3 regions of the Hymenobacter gelipurpurascens genome follow, and region 3 is predicted to be linked to each of the others. Evidence: riboswitches for the same ligand, from Rfam matches in the RefSeq annotation. Region 3 holds a riboswitch; each other region holds the start of a gene.

Region 1 (10,102 bases), on a different contig from region 3:
ACGTCTACCTGCTGCTTGGCGGCTTCGTCCAGAATCTTCTCCAAAGGCACCATCACGCCCAAGTCCACAATGTCGAAGTTGTTGCAGGCCAGCACTACACCCACGATGTTTTTGCCGATGTCGTGCACATCGCCTTTCACCGTGGCCAGCAGGATCTTGCCGGCTGTTTGCCGGTCGCCGCTTTGTTTGTCGGCCAGTAGGTAAGGCTCTAGGTAGGCCACCGCCTTCTTCATCACACGGGCCGACTTCACTACCTGAGGCAGGAACATTTTGCCCGCGCCAAACAGGTCACCCACCACGTTCATGCCGGCCATTAGGGGGCCTTCAATCACCTCGAGTGGCCTAGCTACTTGCTGGCGCACTTCCTCAGTGTCTTGGTCGATGAACTCCGTGATGCCTTTCACCAGGGCGTGCTGCAGACGCTCTTTCACCGGCAAGCTGCGCCAGGCGTCGGCTACTACCTCCACCTTGTCCTTCTGCTTTACCGTGTCGGCAAAGTCGACGAGGCGCTCAGTGGCGTCGGGGCGGCGGTTTAGCAGCACGTCTTCCACCAGCTCCAGCAGATCTTTGGGTACTTCGTCGTACACCGCCAGCTGGCTGGGGTTCACGATGCCCATATCCAGGCCGGCCTGGATGGCGTGGTAGAGGAAGGCCGAGTGCATGGCTTCGCGCACCACGTCGTTGCCGCGGTAGCTGAAGCTGATGTTGCTGACGCCGCCGCTGGTGAGGGCGCCGGGCAGGTTCTGCTTGATCCAGCGGACAGCTTCAATGAAGTCCAGCGCATAGTTGCGGTGCTCCTCCATGCCGGTGCCTACCGTCAGGATGTTGGGGTCGAAAATGATGTCTTCGGCGGGGAAGCCTACTTCATTCACCAGAATGTCGTAGCTGCGCTGGCAGATTTCGATGCGCTTCTCCAGTGTGTCGGCCTGGCCGTTCTCATCGAAGGCCATAACCACCACGGCGGCGCCGTACTGCCGAACGGTGCGGGCGCGCTCCTTGAAGGTTTCCTCACCTTCCTTGAGCGAGATAGAGTTTACGATGCTCTTGCCCTGCACGCACTTGAGGCCGGCTTCCAGCACGCTCCACTTCGAGGAGTCAATCATAATCGGCACCCGCGAAATGTCGGGCTCCGAGGCAATGAGGTTCAGGAACGTGGTCATGGCCTGCTCCGAGTCGAGCATACCTTCGTCCATGTTCACGTCGATAACCTGGGCGCCGCCTTCCACCTGGTCGCGGGCTACCTGCAGGGCGGCTTCGTAGTTGCCGGTCCGGATGAGGCGAGCAAAGGCCCGGGAGCCAGTCACGTTGCACCGCTCACCTACGTTCACAAACAGGCTGTTTTCCGTGATGCCGAAGGGCTCTAGGCCACTCAGGCGAGTTACTTTGGGTAGCTCCGGCAGCTTGCGCGGCTCATACTTTTCTGCCAGGCGGGCCAGTTCTCCAATGTGCTGAGGCGTAGTGCCGCAACAACCACCTACCACCGTCACGAGGCCTTCTTTGAGGTAGTTTTCTACTACCCCTGCAAATTCCTGGGCCGATTCATCGTAGCCGCCAAACGCGTTCGGCAAACCGGCATTCGGGTAAGCCGATATGTGCACATCAGCAATGCGGCTCAGCTCTTTGATATACACCTGCAACTGATCGGCTCCGAGGGCACAGTTCAGGCCCACGCTCAGCAGGGGCAGGTGGCGAATCGAGTTCCAGAAGGCCTCCACCGTCTGCCCCGAGAGAGTGCGGCCGGAAGCGTCGGTAATGGTACCGGAAATCATGATGGGCACCACGCGGCCGCCTTCATCAAAGAACTTCTGCACCGCGTACAACGCCGCTTTAGCGTTCAGCGTGTCGAAGATGGTTTCGATGAGCAGAGCGTCGGATCCACCATCTACTAGGCCACGCACTTGCTCGTGGTAAGCCGTAGCCAGCTCATCAAACGTCACGGCCCGGAAGCCGGGGCGGTTCACGTCGGGGGAGAGGCTAGCGGTGCGGTTGGTGGGGCCGACGGCGCCGGCCACGAAGCGGGGCTTGCTGGGGTTCTGGGCCGTAAAATCGTCGGCTACCTCCTTGGCAATGCGCGCCGACTCGTAGTTGAGCTCGTACACGATGTGCTCCAGGGCGTAATCTGCCTGGGCGATGGTAGTGCCGCTGAACGTGTTGGTTTCCACCATGTCGGCGCCGGCCGCGAAGTAGTCGGCGTGGATGCCTTTGATGATGTCGGGGCGCGTGATGCTGAGCAGGTCGTTGTTGCCGCGCAGAGGCTTGGGATGATCCGCGAAGCGTGAGCCACGGAAGTCAGCCTCTTCCAGCTTATGACGCTGAATCATGGTGCCCATAGCACCGTCCAGAATCAGGACGCGCTTGGCAAGAATATCGTGGAGCGGGGAGTCAGTGACGGTCGGCATATCGGCTCTTCAAGTATTTCGGCAGCGAAAAAGTGCCTATCCAGAGAGAGCCGTGCGGGAAGCGCGTCCTGTTCTTATCTTCTTCCAGACCGCCGAAACGGTTTGAAAAGGGAATTAGCACCTTGTTTTATTTCAGGTTGCTAAGACGTCATAGGGCCCAATCCCTCGGTCTTTCTGGATAAGTAACACAGCGAAGATACAACGGGAATCTTCAAATTTCAATGTGGCGGGTTTTGGAGTGGCCTACGGGGCACAAATAGCTTATTAGGACAGTTAACTGTTGTCCGTCCCTCCCGCCCGTCATCCTGAGCTTGCGAAGGATCTTCTCACGGTAGCACGAGGCGCTAGGCCAGTCGGTCAGACCTGATAAGATCCTTCGCAAGCTCAGGATGACGGGCGGGAGGGCTATTACTACTGTAGCGTCAGTACGCGAAATGCTTCAGTCTCTGGCTTGATGCGCCACATGCTCAGCATGAGATTTACTTATACAAAATGGTGGAATACTATATATACTTGAGAAATCGGTTCGTTGAGCTTAAGCTCTGTACTCGTTGAATAGACTTTGCAGCACAAGGCCCGGTGTGCATCTTAAGCTCAATCTTTTATCACCTAGCTGTTATGGTTTCTTTATCTTTTTATCGTGCAGGCCTGACGACTGCTTTACTGCTAATAAGTGGCCTAGCGCTGGCGCAGCATCAGCCCGGCACTGGCCTACGCGGGCAATACTACGGGGGCAAGAACTTTGAGACGTTAGTGCTGACGCGCACTGACCCAGGTATTGACTTTAACTGGACTATCGGCCCTAACGGCGACCATTTTGTGTCGCCGGGGCCAGGCGTGCCGGGCGAGTATTTTTCGGTGCGCTGGGCCGGGCACATCTACGCGCCGGTAACGGGGCTTTACACCTTCCAGATTGCCACCGATGACGGCATGCGCGTCTGGATTGGCGGTAAGAAAGTGCTGGACTCCTGGCGCAATCAGCCCGCTACCATCTCCACGGCGCACCTCAAAATGAAAGCTGGCGGTTACTACGCGGTGCGGGTAGAGTATTATCAATCTGACCGGGACTCTAAGGCTCAACTGGCGTGGCAACTGCCAGAGGTGATGAATCAGCCCCAGCCAATTCCGAGCGCCAATCTGTATGAGAACATACCGGCCAATGTTTTAATGATGGTAGAAGCTAAGCCTAAGCCGGCGCCTGCTGTGGCGGTAGCGCCGGTTAAAACGCCTGCAGCTCCCTTAGCGCCCAGCTCCCGAAGAATGGTTGCAACACCACCTGCAGTAGCTCCACGGGTAGCACGCCGCGCTAGGCCAGTCGTTGTCCCAAAGCCTGCGCCTTTAAAATCCGTAGCGCCAGATACCACACCTGTTAACCTCCCGGACGTGGCAAGTCTCAGCAAAGGGGCGGCCGTGACGCTGCCCAACCTCTACTTCACGCAAAGCACCGCGACCTTGCTGCCCAGCTCCCGCCCCACCCTGAACGCCTTGGCCCGCACCCTGCGCGAGCAGCCCACCATGCAGCTGGAAATTGCCGGCCACACCGATAATGTGGGCGAAGCGGCCCTAAACCTGCGCCTCTCCGAGCAGCGCGCCCGCGTGGTGCGGCAGTACCTGGTGCAACAGGGCATCGACTCGGTGCGGCTTACGGCCCGCGGCTACGGCGGCGCTAGGCCAGTGGCCGATAACCGCGACCCGCAGCTACGTCCCCGCAACCGCCGCGTGGAAGTGGTAGTGCAGTAGGTAATGCCTGTCAACAGGCCTAATAAAAACAACTGGGCGCTGCTGGGCTCTCCTTCCTGGCAAAGGCGTCAGGATGAAAAAAAGTAGCGAAGACGAAAACATATATGTAGCAACACCAGTTACAGTTCGCGAATCGGCACGTAGCTGATTCCCGAAATTCGTCTTCATTATGAGCCACAACACCAAGTTATTTACGCTTGTGCAAGTGGGCGCGCTTACGTTGCCCAACCGCTTTGCTATGGCTCCCATGACCCGCAGCCGGGCCACCAACGAGGCCACCGTTCCCACCGAATCAGTGGTAAAATATTACGTGCAGCGCGCATCAGCCGGCCTGATTATCACGGAAGGTTCGCAGGTATCGCCCCAGGGCGTGGGCTATATCAACACTCCTGGTATTTACACGGAGGAGCAGGTAGCTGGTTGGAAAAAAGTAACGGATGCGGTGCACGCTGCTGGTGGCCGCATTTTCATTCAGCTCTGGCACGTAGGCCGGGTATCGCACCCATTCTTCCATAATGGGGAGCTGCCGGTAGGTCCCTCTGCCATTAAGCCCGAAGGCGCCAAGGCCTTCACCGGCCAGGGCTTTGAAGATGTACCTGCGCCGCGCTCCTTGGAGCTGAGAGAAATTCCGGGAGTAGTAGACCAGTTCCGTCAGGCAGCCCGTAACGCCAAGCTGGCCGGCTTTGATGGCGCGGAAATCCACGGCGCCAACGGTTACCTGCTCGATCAGTTCATTCAGGATGGCTCCAACCAGCGCACCGACGAGTACGGCGGTAGCGTAGAAAACCGCTCCCGCTTTGCACTGGAAGTGGTGCGAGCCGTGGTAGACGAGCTGGGTGCCGACCGCGTGGGCATCCGCCTCTCGCCGCAGGGCAGCGCCAGCATCCAGGATTCCGATCCGGTGAAAACCTTCAGCTACCTCACCGAGCAGCTGAACCAGTTCAACCTGGCCTACCTGCACGTAATTGAGGCCCTGCCCGGTCACCCAATGGCGCAACCGAAGGCGCCGGCCGTAGCGGCGCACTTGCGCAAAATTTTCAACGGTACCTTTATCCTGAACGGTGGCTACACCCAAGAAACCGCTGAAGAAGCCCTGGCCAACAACGAAGCCGACATAATTGCTTTCGGCGTGCCGTTCATCGCCAACCCCGACCTGGTAGAGCGTTTCCGCATCGGGGCCGCCCTCAACACCCCCGACCCCAGCACGTTCTACGTGCCCGGCGACAAAGGCTACATCGACTACCCCTCCCTGCAAGACCAGGGCGTAGACGTAAAAGAGCCCGTTGATTACCAGAACAACTAGCAGAACAGGCCTAGGCCTGTCTGACAATGAAAACCCGCCTCAGCGCAAGCTGGGGCGGGTTTTTGCTTATGCGGGTACCCCACCCCCGGCGCCTCACCTCCGGGAGAGGAGTACGTTCTGGAATAGCAGCCGTCTGGCTCCCCTCTCCCGGAGGTGAGGGGCCGGGGGTGGGGTTTAGCTGTCGAGGTCCGGATTTGCGTAAGCAAATTACTTCACCCTTATGCATTACGCCGATGGCCGCTAAAAAAACCTCTGCTTCTAGTTCTGCTAAGCCGGCTGCCAAGGCCGCTTCCACCAAAAAAACCTCTGCCACGCCGGCCGCTAAGAAGGCTGCGGCCTCGGCTACTGAAGCGCCCAAGCCGGTAAAGCGGCCTACGGCCAAAGAGATGAAGCAGCACGCCCAAACGCTGCCGTACCCAGCCAAGCAGGCCGATATGAAGCTGCAGCCGGCCATGAACTTCTCTACGTACCGAGCGGCCGGGAAACTGCAGGATAAGATTGCGCTGATTACGGGCGCCGATTCTGGCATCGGGCGGGCCGTGGCCGTGGCGTTTGCCATGGAAGGCGCCCACGTAGCCGTGCTCTACAACGAAAACACCGTGGACGCCGAGGAAACCAAGCGCCTCATCGAAGCCCAGAACCGTAAGTGCTTGCTGCTCCAACTGGATGTGCGCGACCCGGAGCAGTGCAAACAAGCCGTGCGCCTCACCCGCAAAGAGCTCGGCGGCCTCAACATCCTCGTCAATAATGCCGCGTTCCAGATGAGCGCCGAGAAGTTCGAGGACATATCCGAGGAGCAAATCCGCCGCACTTTCGATACCAACATCCTCGGCTACATCTGGATGGCCCAGGCCGCCATTCCGCACCTGAAAAAAGACGACTCTATCATCAACACGGGCAGCATTGTAGGCCTCACCGGCATCCCAATTCTGATTGATTACGCCAGCTCCAAATCGGCTATTCATGCTTTCACCAAGAGCCTAGCCACCTACCTCGGCGAAAGAGGCATCCGGGTGAACTGCGTAGTGCCTGGCCCCGTCTGGACGCCCAACATCCCCGGCACCATGCCCCGCGAGGAAATCGAGAAGTTCGGCTACGAAGTGGCCCTAGCGCGCCCTGGTCAGCCCGAAGAACTGGCCCCCGCCTACGTGCTGCTTGCCTCCCAAGATGGCTCCTTCATGACCGGCTCCCTGGTGCACGTAACCGGCGGCAAAATGAGCAGCGACCAGTGAACGAAGTGACGAGGTGATGGGGTGATTAGGCGAAATGCGACAGATAAAGGAACGTCATGCTGAGCTTGCCGAAGCATCTCTACCTCTGGCCAACTACTGGCCTAGAGAACTAGTAGAGATGCTTCGACATCCTCAGCATGACGGTCTTTAAACAGTAGTACTACCACGGTTAAAAGCGCCTCTTTCAGCCGGAAAAGGCGCTTTTATAGTTCAGCTAAAACATTCGACTGGCCTAGCTCGTCAGTATGCCGTAAGCCCTTGTATCTCACGGTTGATTTTACTTCCCATGGCTTCCCCTCATTATCCCGAAGGCACCGTGCGTGCCCTGCTCCAGACCGACCTCGTGACGGAAGCAACCCGCGCAGCCCTACTACCCCGCCTCGACAACGCGCTCTATACACCCCAGTTTTTCGACGAGGCTACCTACGAGCTGCTCCGCTCCGTGGCGGCCCGCATCTACCCCCAGCCCGAGCGGGAGCAGCCCATTGAGCTAGCCCCAGTACTAGATAAGCGCCTCGCCGAAGGGGACTCCGATGGTTGGCGCTACGATGTCATGCCCCCCGACCGGGAGGCCTACCGCCTAGGCCTAGGGGGTATCAACCAAGCCGCGCAGGCGCAGTTTCAGCGGTCCTTTACGGAGCTCACCGGAGCCGAGCAAGACCAGATTATCGAGGCGGTGGCCCTGGCCAATGCCCCCGGCGACAACTGGCAGCAGCTCCCCGCTACGCGCTTTTTTGAGGAGTTGCTGGCCGAGCTTACGGAAGCCTACTACTCGCACCCGCTGGCGCAGGAAGAAATCGGGTATGTGGGCATGGCCGATGTTCCCGGCTGGACCCACATCGAGCCCAACCAACTGGAGGCCCGCGAGCCGGAAGAGGTGAAATAGTGATTCAGTGACCTAGTGAGTTGATGTTCTCTCTGCGCAACATGCGCCAGTAGTGCGGTCTAGGGCAGTCGGACGTCAAACTCACTATTTCACCTTCTCACGAAGTCACTTAGTTACTATCTCCCTATTTCACCGCATATGCCCGACGAAGAAGTATTGGAAGAAGGCGTGCTGAACCCGGCAAAACCTGAAATTCAGGACCCTTTATTAAAAAGCATACTAGCCGAAAACGACGCCTCACTGGCGGAAGCACCTATTGAACTAGAGCAATCTGCCCCGCTTCCCGACCCCGATGAAGTGGTGGACTGCGTGGTGATTGGCACCGGTGCAGGTGGGGCACCGCTACTGGCGCGCCTGGCCATGGCGGGCCTGAAGGTGGTGGCGCTGGAAGCCGGCCCAAGGCGCGACCCCATAAAGGACTACGCCACCGACGAAAAGGCCCAGCATTTCCTGTTCTGGAATGATGAGCGCCTCTCAGCGGGCCAGAACCCGGTGGCCTTCGGCAACAACAACTCCGGTACCGGCGTGGGGGGCTCAACCCTGCACTACACCGCCTACACCCCCCGCGCCCACCGCGGCGACTTGCAGCTGTTCACGGATTTTGGCAAAGGAGTGGATTGGCCTTTTGGCATTGAGGAGTTGGAACCCTACTACGAGGAGCTGGAGCACTTTTTGGGAATCAGTGGGCCCACGCCGTACCCTTGGGATGCCAAACGCCGCAAGGGCTATCCGCTGGCGCCGCTGCCCCTGAATGGGGCGGCTTTGCTCATGCAGAAAGCCTGCCTAGGCCTAGGCATCAAGACATCGCCGGCGGCCAACGCGGCACTGTCGGCGCGCTATTACCAAGAAGGCATTGGCTGGCGCGAGGCCTGCACCAACCGCGGCTTCTGCCAGGCCGGCTGCAACCGCGGCGCCAAAGCCAGTATGGACGTAACCTTCCTGCCTCTGGCAGAGGCCTACGGCGCCGAAATCAGGGCTGATGCTTTCGTGACGGAGATTGAGCGCGATGCTCAAGGCCGCGTGACGGCCGTGGTCTATACCCAGCAGGGCCAGCAGAAGCGCCAGCGCTGCCGCCACCTGTTCCTGTGTGCAGGAGCCGTAGAAACTCCACGGTTGCTGCTGCTCAATGAGCTAGCTCTCACCAGCGGGCAAGTCGGCAAGAACTTTATGGCGCACCCTGGCATGCAGGTGTGGGGCACCTTCGACGAGGACATTCGGCCCTACAAAGGCATTCCCGGCGGACTCATTTCCGAAGACACGCATAGGCCTAGCGATGCTGATTTTGCGGGGGGCTACCTCTTGCAAAGCATTGGCGTGATGCCCGTTACGTTTGCCTCCCAAATGGTGCGCCAACGCAAGCTCTGGGGCCAGCCTCTGCGCGACTACATGCGCAGCTACAACCACACAGCCGGCATCAACATCCTCGGTGACTGCCTGCCTCACGAGGCCAACTTCCTGGAGCTGTCTGATGAAAAAGACGCCCGGGGCCTGCCAAAACCACGCGTGCACTTCACGGCCCAGGAAAACGAGCAGCGCATGAACGCCCACGCCGAGCGCATTATGCGCCAGATCTGGGAAGCCGCCGGTGCCCGCGACATCTGGGCTTTCGAGCGCTACGCCCACACCATCGGCACGGCCCGCATGGGCCTCTCCGGCGACGATGCCGTAGTAAATGCCGACGGTCGCGCCTTCGACGTACCCAACCTTTACATCTGCGACAACTCCGTATTCCCCAGCGCCCTCAGCGTCAATCCGGCTCTCACCATCATGGCCCTCAGCCTGCGTACCGCCGATAAATTCCTGGCCGCCCAACAGCGGCTGGATGGGTGATAAGTTGAACATCATATAGAAGAACGGCATGCTTTATTTGGCGTCCGCTTCATCAAGTATTTAGCTGTGTGACTAACGCAGCCTTTCCCTTTTACCATGGCCAAAAGCTTCCTGACCCACATTAAAGCCAACTTCGGCGACGGCCTCTATGAGGGCGACGAGTACGGCGGCGCGGCCGGCCACGACGGGAGTGGCCTACCGACCAATAGCCCAGGCAACTTCATGTTTGCCACGGGCATTGAGTGCTCGTATCCTACTATTGCCAACGGTACCATCCGGCGCGACTTATTAGCGGAAACTGACCACTACAACCGGTACAAGGAAGACCTGGGCCTAGTGAAGGAAATGGGTCTGAAGGTGTTGCGCTACAACCTCCCGTATTACCTCATCCATAAAGCGCCGGGCAAGTTTGATTGGGAGTTTGCGGATAAAGCCATGGCCGAAATCCAGCGGTTGGGCATCACGCCCATCCTGGACCTCATGCATTTTGGCGTGCCCGATTGGATTGGCAACTTCCAGAACCCCGAGCTGCCGGTGCACTTTGCCGAGTACTGCGGGGCCGTAGCCCGGCGCTACCCGTGGGTGCGCTTCTATACGCCTGTAAACGAGATATATGTAACGGCCAGGGCCTCGGCTAAAGACGGCATCTGGAACGAGCAGCTCAAGGATGACCGCGCCTTTATCACGGCCATGAAGCACATTGCGGCGGCCA
Region 2 (10,102 bases), on a different contig from region 3:
TCGGCAAGTTTATCGGTACGGCCACCATGACGAACTTCATGGTGCTGCTCTACCGCATCGTGACGTATTACCTGTATCTGGTGCTGGGCGCCATCTTCCTGCCCCGCTGGATTACACGCATTTTCGGCAAGAAAGAGGCGGAAGAGATTCTCAGCGAGTAACCTTAGGCAGCAGCTAGGGCCGCCGGCTTTCTAAGCTTGGCGTAGCGGCGGCCGGCGGCACGGGGCGCTGGTAGGTCTGCCATAGGGCCGCATCGGAAGGAGCTTTGGGCAATTGCGAGGGCTCCCACTCAAACTTCGCCTCTTTTGGGCTCAACTCAGCTACAGTAGTAAGCCGGGCAGCGTGCGGGTATAGGGTGGTTGCTATCTGGTAATGAAAAGGCCCTTTTTTCAGATGCCGCCCAATCATGATGGCCTGCATCTGACTAACAGCCACTTGATAGCGGCCATCAGCTGCGCGCTCGTAGTGTACGGCATGAGCACTTCGCCAATCAGAATAAACGGAGCTGTACAGGTTGGCAATGGTCCCGGCCCGGCCCAACTGGCTGCCATGGTACTTGTGCGCCACCATGTTATGATGAATGGTATCTTCCTGCCACAACGCCTCATACTGCGTCACGGCGTAGGTGTCGGTGTTAATAAACAACCGGCCTTCATAGCCCGACGCGAGATATAAGCCCGTTGTGCGGGAGTTGGCCTTTTTGGCCTTGAAGCTGATAACATAGGTAGTAACAGCGCCACTTTGCAGAATAGTATCAAACCGCAGGCTGTACTTACTTAGGGCACGGGCCTGAAACAAGGGCGAAACTCGGACCGGGTCAGAGGAGTGCACGGAGCCGCCAACCCCGCCGAACAGTGCATCCTGCAACACGGGCTCCTGCCTACCTCTGAGAACATGTGCGTTGTGCACTCGTAGCTTGGGGCTGGGCCCCATGATGCTGTGGTAGCTGCGGAAACCGGCCGGCACAAAGGCATCGGCCAAGTACTCTATCTCATACTGTACCGTATCGAAGTTGCTGATGCGGCGGTGGGTGTACACTTCTGTGGCATCGTCGGCAAAACGATAGTTCTGCGGAATGGCCTTAATCACCTTCTTCATAATCTTCGCCGGATTCTGCGATTGCGCACTCACGCGCACATCGGCCAGGGCGTAGGCGGCCGGCTCCAGTCTGATTACCAGTGAACCTGCCGTAGCTGTTGCCGGTACGTTGGCCGTCTGGTAGCCTACACTCGTGATTTGCAGTATTTCTGCGCGGCCGGCCGTCAACTCAAAATGGCCTTGCGCATTGGCAACGGTGCCGGTAGCGCGGCCAGGAACTGCCACTGTTGCAAATGGCACTACTGCGCCCGTTTTGCGGTCCAAAACTGTGCCTTGAACTCGCGCGAGTGTCCCTACTGTACTTGCCGAACCCTTCCGTTGTATGGCGGGGTTCAACTGGCTTAGAGGCACCTGTGAGGAGGCTCCTGCAACCGCCGCTACAGCCGGAGCAGGCTCAGCGCTGCCTTCACCTTGGTGAGGTGGATGTACGCTTTTCAGAAACAGAAACCCATCAACTACTTCGCTCCAGGGCCCGGCCAGAGGGGTGTAATCGATGGCGGAGGTAGTAAGGATAGCCTTGGGCGCATCATGCTTCAGGCTCACGAAAGCGTACTCGCTGCCCTGGCCTAGCAACTCCGCCTCCAAACTCCCAGCCTGTGGCACCGGCACCGTGCGCAACTCCCCTACCCGCTGGTAGGTGCCACCACCGGCCAGCGTACCAAGCACATACACATCGTGGGGCCGTAGAGCAGCCTGCACGGCGCGGCCCATGGGCCGAAATGCCTGTATTTCTTCGTTGTTGAGTACTTCCAGCTTATTGGCCAGGTGTGGCAGTGCGCCCCAGCACACCACTTTTTCCTGCGAATGCTGGCCTAGGTACCAAAGCAGGTTGTCGGCCATCTGGGCATCGCGGGGGTTGTTGTCGACGGCTTTAAACCCCGCTTCTGACTTTATGGATAAGTCGTTGGCGGCATAGCTGCGGGCCATGGCCTGCATGCTGCGTAAGTTTTGGAGCCAGAAGGCGGCCCGAGTCCGACGTGGAATATCGGGGCCGGCCGCTATTTTTTGCAGCAGCTTGCTGGCTTTGGCTAACTGGCTTTCGAATAAAGCCGGTTGAAAGTTTTGGGGTACTACGAAGTGGCCTAGCGCTGCTACCACTTCCTCTAAATAGTCGTAGCCAATAGTGTTGGCACCTTTTTCTGGGCGTAGAAACTCCTGTAATTCCTCCACCAGCTCGTCGCGATAGTCGCCGCCCAGCTGCCCATCAAAGCCGGCCACGCGTAGGCCACCTTTGCCCAGCAGCGGCAGAATACCCTGAAACTCCTGTGTGCTAGTCCAGATGGGAAAAACGCTGTTTTCCAGTGCTTCCGGCACTGTCACTCCGGCATTTATATCGCGCTGCGCTCTGTCCAATTCATAAAACCCGCTTTCAAAGGCCACGGTGGTAAAGCCCATACGCTCTTTCAGGAAGCGCAGGAGGCGGATTTTAGCCTCCGTTACATTGCCCTCGCCGTGGGTGGGCTCGCCCAGCATTACTACCCGCGCGCTGCCTATTTCCTGCACCAAAAATTCCAGATCAGAAAAGTTGGTATCGGTGGCGCTGATGCTGCGGAGTGCATGTACCGGAAGCTTCGACCGAGTGGTTGTAGTTGTAATAGCCGACTGGCCTAGACCCGTTGTAATAGCACTTACTGCTAGCAAGCCAGACGCCAGCAAGCGCCGAAAATTCTTCACCATATAATCTACTTGGATAATTATTGTTACTACCGTAACTGTTGAGCAAGGTATAGTATTCCTCAGATATTAAGATTCTGGTTTCACTACCTCACCAGCATATAGCCGTTGCCACAAACACCAAGAGGCCCTTCCGCTTGGTAGCAGAAGGGCCTCTTGGTGTTTTTTCGGAGTGGCTTTTCCAGCCAATACCCTATTCTTTTTCCAGACGCAGCTCGGCACCGGCCGCGCTTTTCAGCGTCAGCTTGTCATCGGTGAGCGTTACTACACTGAACGTGTTGCTTTCGGCAGCACCTTCGGGCGTCATCGTGATGGTTTTAGCCGTCTGGTCGAAGGCATATTTGCCGTTTACCGTACCGGTTGGTGCAGCCATATTGTACTGGCCGTTAGCGAAGAACGTGATGCGCTCATCTTCCTGCGCATCTGTTTGCTTCACCTTGTCGCCGGCTGAACTCAGCTCTTTATCCGTTTTCCAGACTTTGCTGTCTTTGCCATAGAGCATATTCACGCCTTCTACTTTGCCTTCTTTGCTGCCGCAGGAAGTGGTAAAAATGGCGAGCAACATCAGCAGGCTGGCCAGATAGCGGAGGGTAATGGACTGCGTTTTCATGGGTGTAGGGAGATGAATGAAAAGAATACTGCCAGACTGGTATAAGGCCCGACAGCGAGAGTTCGAATACTGCGCTTCTTACGGTAGCCTACGCCAAGATGTTCAACTAAGCTTAAGCTCCTCCATAACCTTACAACTTATTGAAAGGCCTTAGCGTAAGACGCACTACCGACATCCTGCATCTGCTTGATAACCGGCCTTTTCCTCTCCTCACCTTTAACTTGCACTAGCTATGGGACTGTTTGATTTTCTCTCCAACGAAGGCGATAAAAAACCTGTTGAGCCTGCTAATAAGCCCGCTGCTGGCGGTGGTACCGATTTCTTCGGCAACAATGCCAACGCAGCCAGCAATACCGCTGCCGCCGGCGATACCTACACCGTAGTAAGCGGCGATTCGCTCTCCAAAATTGCCAAGCACCACTATGGCGATGCCGCCAAATGGCACCAGATCTATGACGCCAACAAAGGCGTTATCGGCTCCAACCCCGACCTCATTGAAGTAGGCCAAGTCCTGACGCTACCCAAGCTCTAGGCCACTCGCCCTCCTTAGAAATATCCTAAAAGCTGCCTTCACAAAAGGCAGCTTTTTTTATGCTTTAACAGACGATTTTACTGAAAATAAAAAAGTTTTTCGCTTGGCTTTGCAGTCACTGAAGCCGTTAAGATCAGTGGCATGCAGCACTTGCCGAGAGCAACCATAACGCGAATATTAACTACTAAAACCTCATTTCTAACAACTTACCACACCCTGGCATTTACTCGCTCGTGGCCTAGGCCACTACCCGCCGCTGCGAAAAAATATTTTACCAATCTATTGCAGATATCAAATCCGGCTATACATTTGCAACACCAACACGGTACTCCTCTGCTCGCGGCAGAGTAGTTTTCATAGGATTTATACAGAAGCGGCGAGAGAACAGGCTCCCTGACCCGCTGGCAACCTTCGACCGCGCGAAAGGTGCCAATTCCTGCCCGACCAAGCTTTTGCTGGCGGGGCATATAACTCAGAGTGCCATGGAAAACACCCCCGCTTTCGCCCGTTTGACCTCATCCGCCCCGGCTGCCTTGCTGCACGCCGCCTCGCCGATGGGTTTCTGTGTTGCTCCCGCCGTTTCGGTGGCCGCTCCCGTTGCTGCGCGAATGCGCTGCTGTTGCAGCGCCTGTTGTTGCTGTAGCTAACCGCCCGTAGGCCGGTTTCTCCGCACAACTCCCCTCCCCCTCTTCCTGGTTCTGCCCTCAGAGTGTTTGTGCCATCTAGGCCACTCTCAACAGGCCCCATCGCATCCTAACCGCCACTTTTAGCCGGTTTTGGGCGGTCTGCGCTACGTCTCATCGTGACCTCAACTCCCCTTCCAGACTTCTATCCTTCTTCCGATAACTCCTTACTGACCAGATCGTCATGTCAACTCCAGCCCTTCACTTCGAGACTTTGCAACTCCACGCTGGCCAGCAGCCCGACCCCGTAACTGGTGCCCGCGCCGTTCCGCTGTACCAGACCACTTCTTACGTGTTTAAGAATGCGGAGCACGGCGCCAACCTGTTTGCTCTGAAGGAATTCGGCAACATCTACACCCGCCTGATGAACCCCACCACCGACGTGTTTGAGCAGCGCATTGCCGCGCTCGAAGGCGGTGTGGCGGCCTTGGCGGTTTCCTCGGGGCAGGCGGCGCAGTTCATTGCCTTGAACAACATCCTGCAGGCCGGTGACAACTTCGTCTCGACCTCGCACTTGTATGGCGGCACCTACAACCAGTTTAAGGTGGCCTTCAAGCGGTTGGGCATTGAAGTTCGCTTTGCGGATGGCGACCAGCCCGAGCAGTTCGAGAAGCTGATCGACGACAAAACGAAGGCTATCTACCTGGAAACCATCGGCAACCCCAGCTTCAGCATTCCGGATTTTGAGCGCATTGCGGCCATTGCCAACAAGCATGATCTGCCTCTGATCGTAGACAACACGTTTGGTGCTGGTGGCTACTTGTTCCGCCCTTTGGAGCACGGCGCCCACATTGTGGTAGAATCGGCCACGAAATGGATTGGCGGACACGGCACCAGCATCGGCGGCGTGATTGTGGATGGCGGCAAATACGACTTCGGCAACGGCAAGTTCCCGCAATTCACGGAGCCATCCGAAGGCTACCACGGGCTGGTGTTCAATGATGTCTTCGGCAAGAATGGACCGTTTGGCAACATCGCCTTCATCATCCGGGCCCGCGTGGAAGGTCTGCGCGACTTCGGGCCGTCGCAGAGCCCTTTCAACTCCTTCCTGCTGATTCAGGGCCTCGAAACGCTGAGCCTGCGCGTGGAGCGCACCGTGGAAAACGCCCTGCGCGTAGCTACCTGGCTGGAGCAGCATCCGCAGGTAGAGGCCGTGAATTACCCTGGCCTACCCAGCAGCCCCTACCACAAGCTGGCCCAGAAGTACCTGAAGCGCGGCTACGGCGGCGTGCTGACTTTCGCCATCAAAGGCAGTAAGGAAACCGCCTCGCAATTCATTGACAACCTGAAGCTCATTAGCCACTTGGCCAACGTAGGCGACGCCAAAACGCTCATCATTCAGCCCGCGGCCACCACGCACCAGCAGTTATCCGAGCAGGAGCAGCTTTCGGCCGGCGTAACGCCTACGCTGCTGCGCATTTCGGTGGGCATTGAGCATTTTGATGATATCCGCGCCGATTTGCAGCAGGCCTTTGACGCGGTGCGCAACGCCGCCCCGCTCACTGCCGAGGCTAATGGCAGCACGCTGCTGCCCGAGCCGGAACCAGAACACGCCGCTACGCTGGAGGTCTAAGACCAAGAGAGGGGTTGAACAAGTGGCTGCTGCTTCGTGGGGACAGCCAGAACTTGACCTTCAGCAGGCGTAATGCGGGCAGCCCGACGGATTTTTTGTGAGAGAGGAACCCGTTGAACTAAGCTGCCCGCCCATAGCCGGGGCTGAACCAGTGCGTCTGCTGGTTCAGCCCGCGGGCTTTGGAACAGGAATAATGTGAGGCTTCGGCTTCGCATGGATTGAGCAACGCGAATTGCGATACCTCAATCATACTTATTAGTACTGCATGACCAGCGAAGCGGAGGCTGGCCTAGACCAGCCTCCGCTTTTGCTTTTGCCCTATGTCTGACATCGACCAACAAATTTTTCGGTTACCTAGGCCACTCCGGCTGGAAAGCGGCGCTGTGCTGCCGCACGTGGAAGTGGCCTACCACACCTACGGACGTCTTAATGCCTCCCGCGACAACGTGGTATGGGTATGCCACGCCCTCACGGCTAACGCAGACGTGCTAAGCTGGTGGCCCGGCTTGTTTGGGAAAGACACCTACTTCGACCCTGCCGATTGGTTTATTGTGTGCGCCAACGTGTTGGGCTCCTGCTACGGCAGCACCGGCCCACTCACGCCAAACCCTGTAACCGAGAAAGTGTCCTACCAGCATTTTCCGCTGCTGACCATCCGCGACCTGGTTTCGGCGCACGAGGCGCTGCGGGAACACCTGGCCCTGACGCGTATTCATACGCTAATTGGTGGCTCATTGGGCGGACAACAAGCTGTGGAATGGGCTATTCAGCGCCCCGAGCTATTTGAGAACTTGGTGTTGCTGGCCACCAGCGCCCGGCACTCAGCCTGGGGCATTGCCTTCAACGAAGCCCAACGTCTCGCCATTCAGGCCGACCCAACTTATTACACCGCCACACCGGATAGCGGCGCAACTGGCCTACGGGCCGCCCGCGCCGTGGCCCTGCTCAGCTACCGCAGCTATGAGGCCTACGAAAGCGCGCAAACCGAGCCCGATGATGCCGTAATCACGGATTTCCGGGCCAGCTCTTACCAGCGCTACCAGGGCGACAAGCTGGTGGCTCGGTTCAATGCGCACAGCTACGTCACGCTATCGAGGGCTATGGATTCGCACCACGTAGGCCGGGGCCGGGAGGGCGTGAAGGCTGCGTTAGGCCGAATTCGGGCGCGGACGCTGGTTATCGGTATCACCTCCGATGTGCTGTTCCCAACGAGTGAGCAGCAGCTGTTGGCCCGCCACATTCGGGGCGCCATGTATGCCGAAATGGATTCGCAGTACGGCCACGATGGCTTCCTGATTGAAACGGCGCAAATCACCCATTTACTCGAACGCTTTTACGTCCAGACTTATGTCCACTAACCTGCCAACAACCTCCCAAGCTACTCCTGCTACTACGGCCGCTCAGCCGTGGCGCGTGGGCCTGATTGGCTTCGGCTGCGTAGGCCAGGGGCTATACGATATCCTGCAGCAACAGCCGCAAACCGGTTTCGACATTAGCCGCATCGTGGTGAAAAACCACACGAAAGAACGGCCGTTACCCGCTAATCGGTTTGAGTTTAACGCCGATGATCTGCTGGCCGACGACACGCTGGACGTGCTGGTAGAAGTTATTGATGATGCCGATGAAGCCTTCCGGTTGGTAGCGGAAGCCCTGCGGCGGGGCCGCCGGGTGGTTACGGCCAACAAAGCTATGCTGGCGCGCCACCTCCCCGAGCTGGTGCAGCTGCAGCACGAAGGCCACGGCACCTTATTATATGAGGCGGCCGTGTGCGGCAGCATTCCGGTTATCCGGACGCTGGACGCCTACTTCGGAGTGGAGCCATTGCGCCGCCTCACGGGCATTCTCAACGGCTCCTCCAACTACGTGCTCACGCGCATGGGCGAGGACGCCTCCGACTATGCCCTGGCCCTTGCCGAGGCCCAGGCAAAAGGTTTCGCCGAAACCGATCCGTCGTTGGATATGGGGGCTTTCGACCCGCGCTCCAAAGCGGTATTGCTGGCGGCTCATGCGTATGGCGCTTTTCTGCAGCTAGAGCAGGTATTGAACCTGGGCATTGAGGGCATCAGTGCCGTTGATATTGCGTTTGCTGCCACGCTAGGCCAGAAAATCAAGGTAGTGGCAGGCCTACAGCGCCTCCCCGATGGTCGCGTAACGGCCTTGGTAACCCCGCAGTTTGTGGGGCCGGAGTCGCCGCTGTACACGGTGGACAATGAGTTCAACGGCGTGGTACTAGAGGCTGATTTTGCGGGTGAGCAGTTTCTGCGCGGCCGGGGCGCGGGCGGCCACCCCACCGGCTCGGCTGTGCTGGCCGATTTGGCCGCGCTGCGCCAGGGCTTTGCCTATCAGTATCCCAAAGCCAACGCCACCACTCCGGCCTACGCTTCCGATCTGGAAGTGGAAATCTACCTGCGCACTGACGAAGAACGCATCATCGACCTGCTTGACTTCAGCGAGATTTCAGAAGAAGCCGACGAGGATGAGTACGTGGTAGGTTTTGTGGCGCTGGAAAACCTCATCCGTCACCGCGACACGCTGCGCAAGTACGGCGCCTTTATTGTGCGTACCGGGCAGCTACGGCCCATCAGCACGGCTGTAGCGGCGGTGGTGGAAGAGGAGTCCTTTTAACAGTTGGCGGCCATCGTAAGCTCTGTACAGAACCCCTTGTTTGGCTCCTGCCGGATAAGGGGTTTTCTGTTTGGAGTACCTTTGCAGCCTTTTTGGGCCCTACTAGGCCTATAGTGCTGAGTAGCTGTGCATAGGTGCTACTCAGAATTTATCAGCATAGCATGCGACAAAAATTGCGGAAACATGCGCGGCAGGCGCGCTACATTCTATATCAGGAAACCCTGTTTGATTTCAAGGAGCACGTCTGGACTTTTCTGGGCTCCTTCGCTGGTATTGCCCTTATTGGGCTACTGAACCGCTACTTTCTGGGCGCTAATGATACGATGCTGCTGGTAGGCTCCTTTGGGGCGTCGTCGGTGCTGATATATGGTATCATCAATAGCCCGCTGGCTCAGCCACGCAACCTGATTGGGGGCCATTTGCTGAGTGCATTTGTTGGCGTGACGGTGTACAAGCTGGTGCCGGGGGAGCTATGGCTGGCAGCCGCGCTGGCGGTGTCCTTGTCCATCATCGGGATGCAAATAACCAAAACACTGCACCCGCCGGGTGGCGCTACGGCACTTATTGCCACCATCGGCTCGCCGCAGCTGAAGGCCCTGGGTTATTGGTATATGGTAATGCCAGTGCTGTCGGGCATTAGTATCCTGTTGCTGGTAGCCCTCCTCTTCAACAATGCTACTTCCAGTCGCCGCTACCCAACCAATAAATACTGGTATAAAGTCTGGCAACGCGGCTATGGCAGAACCTAGCCGCCTAGGCCTATTGCTTACTTCGGCTGGCCAGGCGTAGAGGTAGTAGTTGGTATGGGTGTAGCTGTTGCGGACTGAGCCGGCAAACCCGGCTCTGGCGGACTGTCCGCTGTGCTCTGCGGTTCCGTTACTGGCTTACCAGTCAGCTGGGTACTATCTGGTGCAGCAGGAGAAAACTGCGCGAGTTGCAGTGGCAAGCCGGCTGGTATATCGGGCCTGAAGGGCATAACCAACCGGGGCTTCAGAAAGGCTACTGGCCTAGGCTGCGGTTTCAGGGCAGCCGCCAGCAGAGGGCCCGGCTGGCCAGCACCTAATAAGGGCCGCAGAAAGTCGCGGGCAGTGGTGAATACAGTATCCAGATAAACTGGCTCTACCGAATACGGCACATGGCCTGCGCCACGCAGGCGACGCAGCACGTTGGGCACGCCCACTGCTGTAGCGCGGGTACTAATGGCGCCACCTCCACCTACGCGTTGCGCGGGCAAAGGTGTTCCTACCCGGCCGCGGCCGTAAGGCACTAGTCCATCCCGGGTGCCATGGATGTTGCAAACGGGAATG
Region 3 (10,102 bases):
GCTGGTGCTGGCCATTGGTATTGTGGTCGATAATGCCATTGTAGTGGTGGAAGCGGTGCACGCTAAAATGCACGAGAAGCACCTTTCCGCCATGGATGCTACCCTGGAAGCCATGTCGGAAATTGGGGGCGCCATAGTAGCCATTACGCTGGTGATGTCGGCGGTATTCGTGCCGGTATCGTTCATGGAAGGCCCGGTAGGCGTGTTCTACCGCCAGTTCTCCCTCACGCTGGCTATTTCCATCGTGATTTCCGGGGTGAATGCCCTCACCCTCACACCGGCTCTGTGCGCGCTGATGCTGAAGCCCACGCACGCCATTGAAGGCGATACGCCGGATGCCGCCGATGGCCGACGGCTAGGCCTAATGGATCGGTTCTTTGCGGGCTTCAACCGCCGCTATGAGTCGATGGCTACCGGCTACCGCAACCTGGTGCGAACCGTGGCTAATCACCGCATCATTACCATAGGCCTACTGATCGGTTTCTGCGTGGCAACCTGGGGCGTAAACTCCATCCTTCCTTCCGGCTTCATCCCGACGGAAGACCAGGGCATGATTTACGTGAACGTGACCACGCCGCCCGGCGCCACAGTGGAACGCACCGAGAAAGTGCTCGACCAGATTCAGAAAGCCGCTGCCAAGCTCGGCCCGGTAGAGTCCGTTTCGACGCTGGCTGGCTATAGCCTTATGAACGAGGTGGCCGGCGCTTCTTACGGCATGAGCATGATCAACCTCAAGGCCTGGGACGACCGGAAGGAGTCCGTAACGGAGCTGATTGCCCTGCTCAACGAGCAAACCAAGCACATCAACGACGCTGACATTCAGTTCTTCCCACCGCCCACCGTGCCCGGCTTCGGTAACTCCAGCGGCTTCGAGCTGCGCCTCCTCGACCGCACCGGACGCGGCGACTTGCAGCAAACGGCCAAAGTTTCCAACGACTTCATCACGGCCCTGGCCAAAACACCCGCCGTGGGCGCGGCCTTCACCGGCTTCGATGCCAGCTTCCCACAGTACCTCATTCACGTCGATCAGGACCAGGCCGCCAAGAAGGGCGTGACTGTGGATAAGGCCATGAGCACGCTGCAAACCCTCATGGGCTCGTTTTACGCCTCCAACTTCATCCGCTTCGGGCAGATGTACAAGGTGATGGTGCAGGCCGATCCCAGCTTCCGGACCAAGCCCGAAGATGTGCTGAAAATGTACGTCAAGAACGACCGCAACGAGATGGTGCCCTACTCCAGCTTTGTGCGCTTGGAACGCGTGTACGGCCCCGAGCAGCTCACGCGCTACAACATGTACACCTCAGCCATGCTCAACGGCGACGCCGCCCCCGGCTTCTCCTCCGGCGACGTGATTAAGACCATTGAGCAGGTAGCCGCCAAAGAGCTGCCCCGCGGCTACAGCTACGAGTGGAGCGGCATGACGCGCGAGCAAATTCTGAGCGGCAACCAGGCGCTCTACGTGTTTGCCATCGTGCTGGTGTTTGTGTACCTACTGCTGGCGGCCCAGTATGAGAGCTTCCTGCTGCCGCTGCCGGTAATCCTGAGCCTGCCTACCGGCATCTTCGGGGCCTTCCTATTCCTGAAGCTGCTAGGCCTGGAAAACAACATCTACGCCCAGGTTTCGCTGGTTATGCTAATTGGCCTGCTGGGTAAAAACGCCATCCTCATCATTGAGTTTGCGGTGCTGCGCCGCAAAGAAGGTGCCTCAGCTCTAGAGGCCGCCGTGGAAGGTGGTTACTCGCGCCTCCGCCCTATCCTGATGACTTCCTTCGCCTTCATTGCCGGCCTGATTCCGCTGTGCATAGCCACTGGCGCGGGCGCCCTTGGCAACCGCTCCATCGGTACGGCCGCGGCAGGCGGCATGTTCATCGGCACCCTGTTCGGCGTCGTCCTGATTCCGGGGCTGTATGTGCTCTTCGCCGGGCGCGAAGGCAAGGCCAAAAAGAAGAAGCCCAAACAGCTAACCGAAGCCGAACCAGTTCACGCCACGGCATAGTACTGCCCGCAAATTCAATCTAGCAGCCAGGGCATTCAAACTTGGTCGTCATGCTGAGCGCAGTCGAAGCATCTCTACCGCTTCTCTAGGCCAGTTGTTTAGCCAGAGGTAGAGATGCTTCGACTACGCTCAGCATGACAATTACTGCAGCAACATCAGCACGCGAGCTGCCCCAACAAGCGCAGCATGACACACCTGATTATAACCGTCTAGCTACTAGCTACCACTTACCGCTAGTCTTCCTCCATGACCTTTCCTCCCCTTAGCATTTTTACCCGTCGATTTCTTCCAGCCCTGACTGGCCTAGCGCTGGCCACGGGCTGCCGCGTTGCCGAGCCCGTTCCGACTCCGGCCGCTTCTCCCATGCCAGCCAGCTTCACGCAGGCAGCCACCCCGGATTCGGCGGGCGTGGCGGCGTTGACGTGGCGGCAGTTTTTCGGGGATAAGAATCTGGTATGCCTCATTGATACCGCCCTGCAGGCAAATCCAGATTTGCGGATTGCGGTACAGCGTATTGAAATAGCCCGGGCCAACCTGCGGGTGCAGCGCGGCGCCTTGCTGCCCAGTGTGGATGCCGTAGCCAGCGCCGGCGTAGACCGCTACGGCGCCTACACACTAAACGGTGTCGGCAACTACGATACCAACCTCTCGCCCAACATTGATAGCCGCCAGCGCATCCCTACGCCCACTCCTGACTTTTTTCTGGGCCTACGCAGTTCCTGGGAAATCGACTTGTGGGGTAAGCTAAGTCAGCGCAAACAGGCCGCTTACCTGCGCCTGCTCGCTACCGAGAAAGGCCGCCATCTGGTAGAAACGGCCTTGGTTGCGCAAGTAGCTAGTCTGTATTTCGATTTGCTGGCCCTGGATAATGAGCTGGCCGTGCTGGGCAAAAACCAGCGCCTGCAGGAAAGTGGCCTAAAGATAGTAAAAGTGCAGAAGCAAGCCGGCCGGGCCAACGAGCTGGCCGTGCAGCAGTTCAGGGCGCAGCTCCTGCGCACCCGCAGCCTGGAAGCCGAAGCCCGTCAGCGCATTGTAGCCGCCGAAAACGAGCTAAACCGACTACTAGGCCGTTATCCGCAGCGCATTGCGCGTGGCTTGCCCATTTTGCAGCAGCCCTTACCCGCCCGTGTGCAGGCCGGTTTGCCCGCCACTATGCTCCTAAAGCGCCCCGATGTGCAACAAGCTGAGCTGGAGCTGGTGGCCGCCCGCGCCGATGTTGCTGCCGCCCGCGCCGCCTTTCTGCCTTCGCTCACGCTCACGCCGTACGTGGGCCTGAATGCCTACAAAGCTTCCCTCCTGTTCAATGCGCCTAGTTCCTTAGCTATTGGTGCGCTGGCCGGACTTGCGGGTCCGATCATCAACCGCAACGCGCTCAAGGCCAACTACAGCCGATCCGCCGCCGAGCAGCAGGTGGCCTACTTTGAGTATCAGAAAGCTATGCAAACGGGCTTCGAGGAAGTGGTAACCAACCTGCGCGGCATCGGCAACTACCAGCGCATGTACGAGTTGCAGCAGCAAGAAGTAGAAGCTCTCAACCAGGCCGTTTCCATCTCCGATGACCTGTTTAAAGCCAACTACGCCACCTATCTGGAGGTCATCACGGCCCAGCGCAGCGTGCTGGAAGCTGAGTTGAACCTGAGCAATACCCGCCGCCAGCAGTTCCTGCGCCTCATCGATCTATATCGCTCCCTGGGCGGCGGCTGGACGCCTACCACTACTGTGAAGAAATAGGCAGCCCGTTTTTCACCAAAAGGCCAAGCCGCCGCTCACTCAGGGCTGAGTGGCGGCGGCTTTCTCGTGTAGTGCCTAGACGTATAAACTTACCCCGAAATATTGCGGCTAGGCCACTATTGCAACTTTCAATTCTGACGCCTTACCTTTGAGGAGTCAATTCTTTCTGACCAAAGGATTGTTTTTATACAGAGGCGTGGAGAGACAGGCTCGACGAAACGCCGGCAACCCCCAGTGATGAGCTGGAACGGTGCCAAGTCCTGACCATATAAAAACAAGTTGCCGTGGCTACTACCAACAACTTTCTCGCCCCTTCTCCCGCTTTCGTTGCTATGCAACAGCCTTGTTGTGCCCTGCGCACCCAGGCCGTTTGCATGCCTTGCGTGTGCATGGGTTGTTGTTGTTAGGTAGCCTCTACGCTTCGTAGTCTACGGTTTTCGCCTTCCCCGATGCATTCATTGGGAATGCTGGCGGCCGCTGCGCTGATTTCTGCCGGCGCTTTACCTTCTCTGTGTTTTCTGCTGCGCCGATTCGGCGGCCGTGTACTCTCGCGGGTTGGCTGTCGTGTAGGCCACTAGCGCCAGAGAATCGGGTTTCAGCAGGCTTATAGGCCACTACGTGCTTCTCTCAGAATACATCTGCGCCTGTCCGGCGCTGAGCTTTTCGCTGGCCGAAAACCGCTTAGGTAGGCCGGTTTCTTTTCGCTGTTTCCATTATTTCCCCTCCTTACTTCATGTCGCACGCTCAAAAGCCCATTGGCATCTATTTCGAACACCCTGAGTGGTTTAAGCCCCTGTTTGCCGAGCTGGACCGCCGCGGACTGGCCTACGAGAAAATCGACGCCGCTCATCACCTCTTCGACCCCTCGGAAAAAGAGAGCCGCTACTCCTTGGTAGTGAACCGCATGAGTTCCTCAGCCTATTTGCGCGGTCACGGCCAGGGCATCTTCCACACGGCTGGCTATGCCACGCACCTGGAGCGTATTGGTACGCGCATTATCAATGGCTCGGCGGCTACGGCCATCGAAACTAACAAGGCCCGTCAGCTTTCCTTGTTCTCTTCATTGGGCCTGAAGTTCCCGAAGTCCTTTGTAGTAAACCACGCCTCACGTATTGCAGATGCCGCCCGGCAACTGCAGTTCCCCATCGTGGTGAAAGTGAACATTGGCGGCAGCGGCGCGGGCATTATCCGCTTTGACACGATTGAAGGCGTAGAGGCGGCCGTGGCCGCTGGCCAGATTGACCTAGGCATCGACCAAACGGCCTTGGTACAGGAATACGTAACGCCCCACGGCGGCAACATTCACCGCGTAGAAACGCTGAATGGCAAGTTTCTGTACGCCATGAAGGTGTACACCACCGGCGAAAGTTTCAACCTCTGCCCCGCCGAAATCTGCCAGATTCCGGAGGAACAATCGGCGGAGTTCTGCCTCACGGAGGCGCCTAAAAAAGGTATTCAGGTGGAAGCTTTCACGCCCCCAGCCGAGGTAATTGAAGCCGTGGAGCGCATTGTGGCCGCTGCTAAGATTGACGTGGGTGGCATCGAATACCTGATTGATGACCGCACCGGCGACGTGCTATTCTACGACATCAACGCCCTCTCCAACTTCGTGGCCGACGCCGTGAATGTGGTGGGCTTCGACCCCTACGCCCGCTTCGTGGACTACCTCGAAACGCAGCTGCCCGGCGCTAAGTCAGGCGCAGCACCTGTTGGTGCTGATTTCATTACTTCTTCCCCCGCTGACCTCATCGCACAATAATGAGATACGGATATTGGATGCCCGTTTTTGGCGGGTGGCTGCGCAACGTCGAGGACGAAAACATGCGCGCCGACTGGGACTATGTGAAAACGCTGGCCCAACGCAGCGAAGAGCTCGGCTACGACCTTTCGCTCATCGCGGAGCTGAATCTCAACGATATCAAGGGCGAAGAAGCCCCTTCCCTGGATGCCTGGAGCACGGCCGCCGCCCTGGCCGCCGTCACGAAGAAACTAGAGCTGATGGTGGCCGTGCGGCCCACCTTCCACTCGCCGGCCCTGCTGGCCAAGCAAGCCGCCAACATCGACCACATCAGTGGTGGCCGGTTGTCATTGAACGTGGTGTCGTCGTGGTGGCAGGATGAGGCCAAGAAGTACGGCGTGCACTTCGAGCAGCACGACGACCGTTACGCCCGCACCGCCGAGTGGCTGCACGTGGTCGATAACCTCTGGAAGCAGGACCACTTCACCTTCGAGGGCAAGTTCTACAAGGTAACCGACTCCATTCTGCAGCCCAAGCCGGTGTCGCGCCCCCGGCCGTTCCTCTACGCCGGTGGCGAATCGGAAGCCGCCAAAAACCTCATTGCCGCACAGTGCGACGGCTACGTCATGCACGGCGACGAGCCCGAGGCCATCGGCCGCCGCATTCAGGACCTGAGCCAGCGCCGTGAGAAGCTCGGCTTGCCACCCATGAAGTTTGGGGTGGCTGCCTACTCTGTGGTGCGCAACACGGAGCAGGAAGTGAAGAAGGAGCTGGAGCGCATCACCAACGTGAACGGTTCGGCGGCCGGCTACAAAAACTACCAGCAGTGGCTGGCTGGCACTCAGCTCGAAAACCAGGTATCGCTGCAGGATTACTCGGTCTCGAACCGTGGCCTGCGCTCCGGCCTCACCGGCACCCCCGACCAGGTAGCCGAGCGCATCGCCGCCTTCGAAGCTGTGGGCGTCGATCTGTTCCTGCTCCAGTGCAGCCCGCAGCTGGAGGAAATGGAGCGGTTCTCGGAAGCAGTGATTCAGGTACTGGCCTAGGCCAGTGGCCAGTTCGATAGACCACCAAAACTGTCATTCCGAGCAAAGCGAGGAATCTGGGTTAGCTTCTTATAAGTGAGCCAGATTCCTCGCTTTGCTCGGAATGACAGTTTTAGGCCACCTTCAACGCCCTAATGCTTTTCTCCTTACTCTTGCCCTATGGAATCAGCTTTACCTGTTGCTTCAGCCGATGTTCCCGTTGCGGCGCCAGTGTCTTTCGCGGAGGCATTTCGCTTCTGGCTGAAGCTCGGGTTCATCAGCTTCGGCGGGCCAGCTGGCCAGATTGCCATGATGAACGAGTATGTGGTAGAACGCCGCCGCTGGCTGGATGAGGAGCAGTTTCTGCATGCTTTGAACTATTGCATGCTCCTACCCGGCCCCGAGGCGCAACAGCTGGCCACCTACATTGGGTGGCTGCTCCACGGCGTGCGGGGTGGCCTAGTGGCGGGCGGCCTGTTCGTGCTGCCCTCGGTGTTTATGCTGCTGGGCTTGAGCTGGGCGTATGTGGAATATGGCACGGTGCCCGCGGTGGCTGGGCTGCTGTATGGACTGAAGCCGGCCGTAGTTGCCATTGTGCTGGGGGCGCTGTTGAAGATTGGAGAAAAAGCCCTGAAAACGCCTCTACATATGCTGATGGCACTGGCCAGCTTTCTGGCGCTGTTCGTAGGCCACTTGCCGTTCCCGGTGGTAGTGTTCAGCGCCTTGCTGCTCGGCCTATTGGTGCAACGCTGGCAGCCAACCTGGCTGGGCATGAAGCTAACAGCCCCGGAAACTATTCCAACTACTGAACCTAGTAACCACAAGTGGCCTAGACGAGTGGCCAAAGCCCTCCTGATTGCGCTAGGCCTCTGGATAATTCCGGTAGCAGCTGCCGGGCTGCTCACTGGCGAATGGAGCTTCTGGTGGCAGCTGACGCGGTTTTTCACTACGGCGGCGCTGGTTACGTTCGGCGGGGCCTACGCCGTGCTGCCTTATGTGGCCCAGGTAGCAGTCGAGAAATTTCACTGGCTCACACGCCTGCAAATGGTCGATGGCTTGGCCCTCGGCGAAACCACGCCGGGCCCACTTATTATGGTGCTCACCTTCGTCGGGTTCATGGGTGCCTGGCAACACGGTGGGCACTCGGTGGTGTGGGGGGCGGCGGGGCTCCTGCTCACCACTTTTTACACCTTCCTGCCGAGCTTCCTGTTCATTTTTGTGGGCGCCCCGCTGGTGGAGCGCACGCGCCAGGATGACCGTGTGAAAGCGGCCTTGAGTGTCGTCACGGCAGCTGTGGTGGGGGTTATCCTGAACCTCGGCATTTATCTCGGCCAGGCAGTTGTGTGGCCGCAGGGAATTCAAGCTTCGCCAGATTGGTTTAGCCTCGTATGGGCAGTGCTTTCGGTGGGCGCGCTGCGCTGGGGCAAGGTGAATCTCATCCTCTGGATTGGCGTGAGTGCCTTGGTCGGCTGGGGGTATACCTGGCTGTTCTAGGCCACTTTTCCTCCTCAAACGCTGCAAAACGGCCTCGGCATTCCCCTACCAAAGCCCTACCTTTGCTAAGTAGCCAATAAGCTTAGTTTCCGACTAATAGACCGAATGGGACTCGATTATCTTTCTCTATTGAACCCCTCGCAGGCCGCTGCCGTGATGCAAATCGATGGCCCCTGCATGATTATAGCGGGTGCCGGCTCGGGCAAAACCCGGGTGCTCACTTACCGCATTGCCAACCTGCTGGAAAAAAACGTTGATCCGTTCAACATCCTGGCCCTCACCTTTACCAACAAGGCGGCCAAGGAGATGCGCGCCCGTATTGAAAAGGTAGTTGGCCCCGAGGCCAAAAACCTCTGGATGGGCACCTTCCACAGCATTTTCGCCCGCATTCTGCGCTCCGAAGCCGATAAAATCGGCTACCCCCGCTCCTTCACTATCTACGATACTCAGGATTCCAAAACTCTGATCGGCCAGATTGTGAAAGAGCTGGAGCTGGACGATAAGCTCTACAAGCCCAACCTCGTGCTCGGCCGTATTTCGGCGGCGAAAAACAAGCTCATTTCGGTGCAGCAATACCTCAACGACCCCGTAATCAAGCAGGACGATGAGGCCGCCCTCCGCCCCAAGATCGGGGTGCTGTACCAGCAGTACGCCAGCCGGTGCTTCAAGGCCGGTGCCATGGACTTCGACGACTTGCTCTACCAGACCAACGTCCTGTTCAAAGACCACCCCGATGTACTGAACAAGTACCAGAACATCTTCAAGTATGTGATGGTGGATGAGTACCAGGACACCAACTACTCGCAGTACCTGATTGCGCGCAAGCTGGCGGCCAAGGAGCGCAACATCTGCGTGGTGGGTGATGATGCGCAAAGCATTTACGCCTTCCGGGGCGCTGATATTCAGAACATTCTAAATTTCGAGAAAGACTACCCGGAGCTGCAGGTGTTCAAGCTGGAGCAGAACTACCGCTCCACCAAGAACATTGTGTGGGCCGCCAACTCGGTTATCAAGAACAACCAAGCTCAGCTGCGCAAAGACGTTTTCTCGGATAACGAGGACGGCCCGCTGATTGAAGTGCTGAAAGCTGCCTCCGATAACGAGGAGGGCAAACTGGTGGCGCAAAGCATCTACGAGGACAAGATGAACCACCATCTTTCCTACGACGACTTTGCCATCCTGTACCGCACCAATGCCCAGAGCCGGGCGATGGAGGAATCCTTGCGCAAGCTCAACATCAAGTATAAGATTGTAGGCGGCCTGAGCTTCTATCAGCGCAAGGAAATCAAGGACTTAGTGGCCTACCTGCGCCTGACGGTAAACCCCAATGACGAGCAGGCCCTGCGCCGCGTCATCAACTACCCCAAGCGCGGCATCGGCGATACCACGCTGGCCAAGCTCATCAACTCGGCCGAGGAATCGAACCACACCATCTGGGAAGTGGTCAGCAATGCCGACAAGTTTTTGCCGACTCGCACAGCGAATCCGATTGTCGATTTCGCGGAGAAGATAAAGGCCTATACCGCTGTAGCGGCCAAGGAAGATGCCTTTGAGGCGGCCAAGTTCATTGCCAAGAACTCGGGCATGATTGAGGAGCTGTATGCTGACAAGAGCATCGAGGGCCTCTCCCGCTACGAGAACATTCAGGAACTCCTGAACGGGGTGAAGGCCTACACCGAGGACCCCGAGCGGGAGGATAAGTCGCTGGGTGCCTTCCTGCAGGATATTGCCCTCGTGACCGACGCCGACACCAAGGACGCGCAGAGCGAAGGCGAGCAGGTGACGCTTATGACCATTCACTCGGCCAAGGGCCTGGAGTTCCGCAATGTATACATCGTGGGCATGGAGGAAAACCTCTTCCCTTCCCAGATGATGATTACGTCGCGGGCTGATTTGGAGGAAGAGCGCCGCCTGTTTTACGTGGCCATCACGCGGGCCGAGAAGAAGCTCACGCTGAGCTACGCTACCTCGCGCTATCAGTGGGGCAACCTGCGCAGCTGCGAGAAAAGCCGCTTTCTCGACGAAATTGATCCGCAGTATGTTGATTTCAAGTTCTCTTCAGGTCCGGCTGGCAGCCCCATGGACTCGGCCTTTGGCCATGTACTAGAGCGCCGCAGC

What was found. A riboswitch is a leader RNA that binds a small molecule or an ion and turns the genes downstream of it on or off. The one in region 3 is predicted to bind S-adenosylmethionine.
Region 1: another riboswitch for S-adenosylmethionine. It lies ahead of metH (methionine synthase); the one in region 3 lies ahead of CFT68_RS05690 (ATP-grasp domain-containing protein).
Region 2: another riboswitch for S-adenosylmethionine. It lies ahead of CFT68_RS15125 (O-acetylhomoserine aminocarboxypropyltransferase/cysteine synthase family protein); the one in region 3 lies ahead of CFT68_RS05690 (ATP-grasp domain-containing protein).

Annotation. Positions count from the first base shown of each region.
Region 1 is NZ_FYEW01000002.1:1,164,139-1,174,240, reverse strand. Features, by position in the region: gene metH (methionine synthase) at 1-2,399, opposite strand, end outside; SAM riboswitch class I at 2,471-2,584, opposite strand; gene CFT68_RS16815 (PA14 domain-containing protein) at 3,018-4,139, shown strand; gene CFT68_RS16810 (alkene reductase) at 4,309-5,442, shown strand; gene CFT68_RS16805 (SDR family oxidoreductase) at 5,676-6,674, shown strand; gene CFT68_RS16800 (gluconate 2-dehydrogenase subunit 3 family protein) at 6,961-7,560, shown strand; gene CFT68_RS16795 (GMC family oxidoreductase) at 7,699-9,390, shown strand; gene CFT68_RS16790 (family 1 glycosylhydrolase) at 9,487-10,102, shown strand, end outside.
Region 2 is NZ_FYEW01000002.1:769,726-779,827, forward strand. Features, by position in the region: gene CFT68_RS15105 (lysylphosphatidylglycerol synthase transmembrane domain-containing protein) at 1-161, shown strand, start outside; gene CFT68_RS15110 (erythromycin esterase family protein) at 175-2,775, opposite strand; gene CFT68_RS15115 (lipocalin family protein) at 2,966-3,382, opposite strand; gene CFT68_RS15120 (LysM peptidoglycan-binding domain-containing protein) at 3,615-3,914, shown strand; SAM riboswitch class I at 4,275-4,388, shown strand; gene CFT68_RS15125 (O-acetylhomoserine aminocarboxypropyltransferase/cysteine synthase family protein) at 4,782-6,170, shown strand; gene metX (homoserine O-acetyltransferase MetX) at 6,491-7,528, shown strand; gene CFT68_RS15135 (homoserine dehydrogenase) at 7,518-8,795, shown strand; gene CFT68_RS15140 (HPP family protein) at 8,957-9,544, shown strand; gene CFT68_RS15145 (alpha/beta hydrolase) at 9,562-10,102, opposite strand, start outside.
Region 3 is NZ_FYEW01000001.1:1,335,425-1,345,526, forward strand. Features, by position in the region: gene CFT68_RS05680 (efflux RND transporter permease subunit) at 1-1,996, shown strand, start outside; gene CFT68_RS05685 (efflux transporter outer membrane subunit) at 2,243-3,727, shown strand; SAM riboswitch class I at 3,909-4,002, shown strand; gene CFT68_RS05690 (ATP-grasp domain-containing protein) at 4,461-5,486, shown strand; gene CFT68_RS05695 (LLM class flavin-dependent oxidoreductase) at 5,486-6,511, shown strand; gene chrA (chromate efflux transporter) at 6,671-7,984, shown strand; gene CFT68_RS05705 (ATP-dependent helicase) at 8,090-10,102, shown strand, end outside.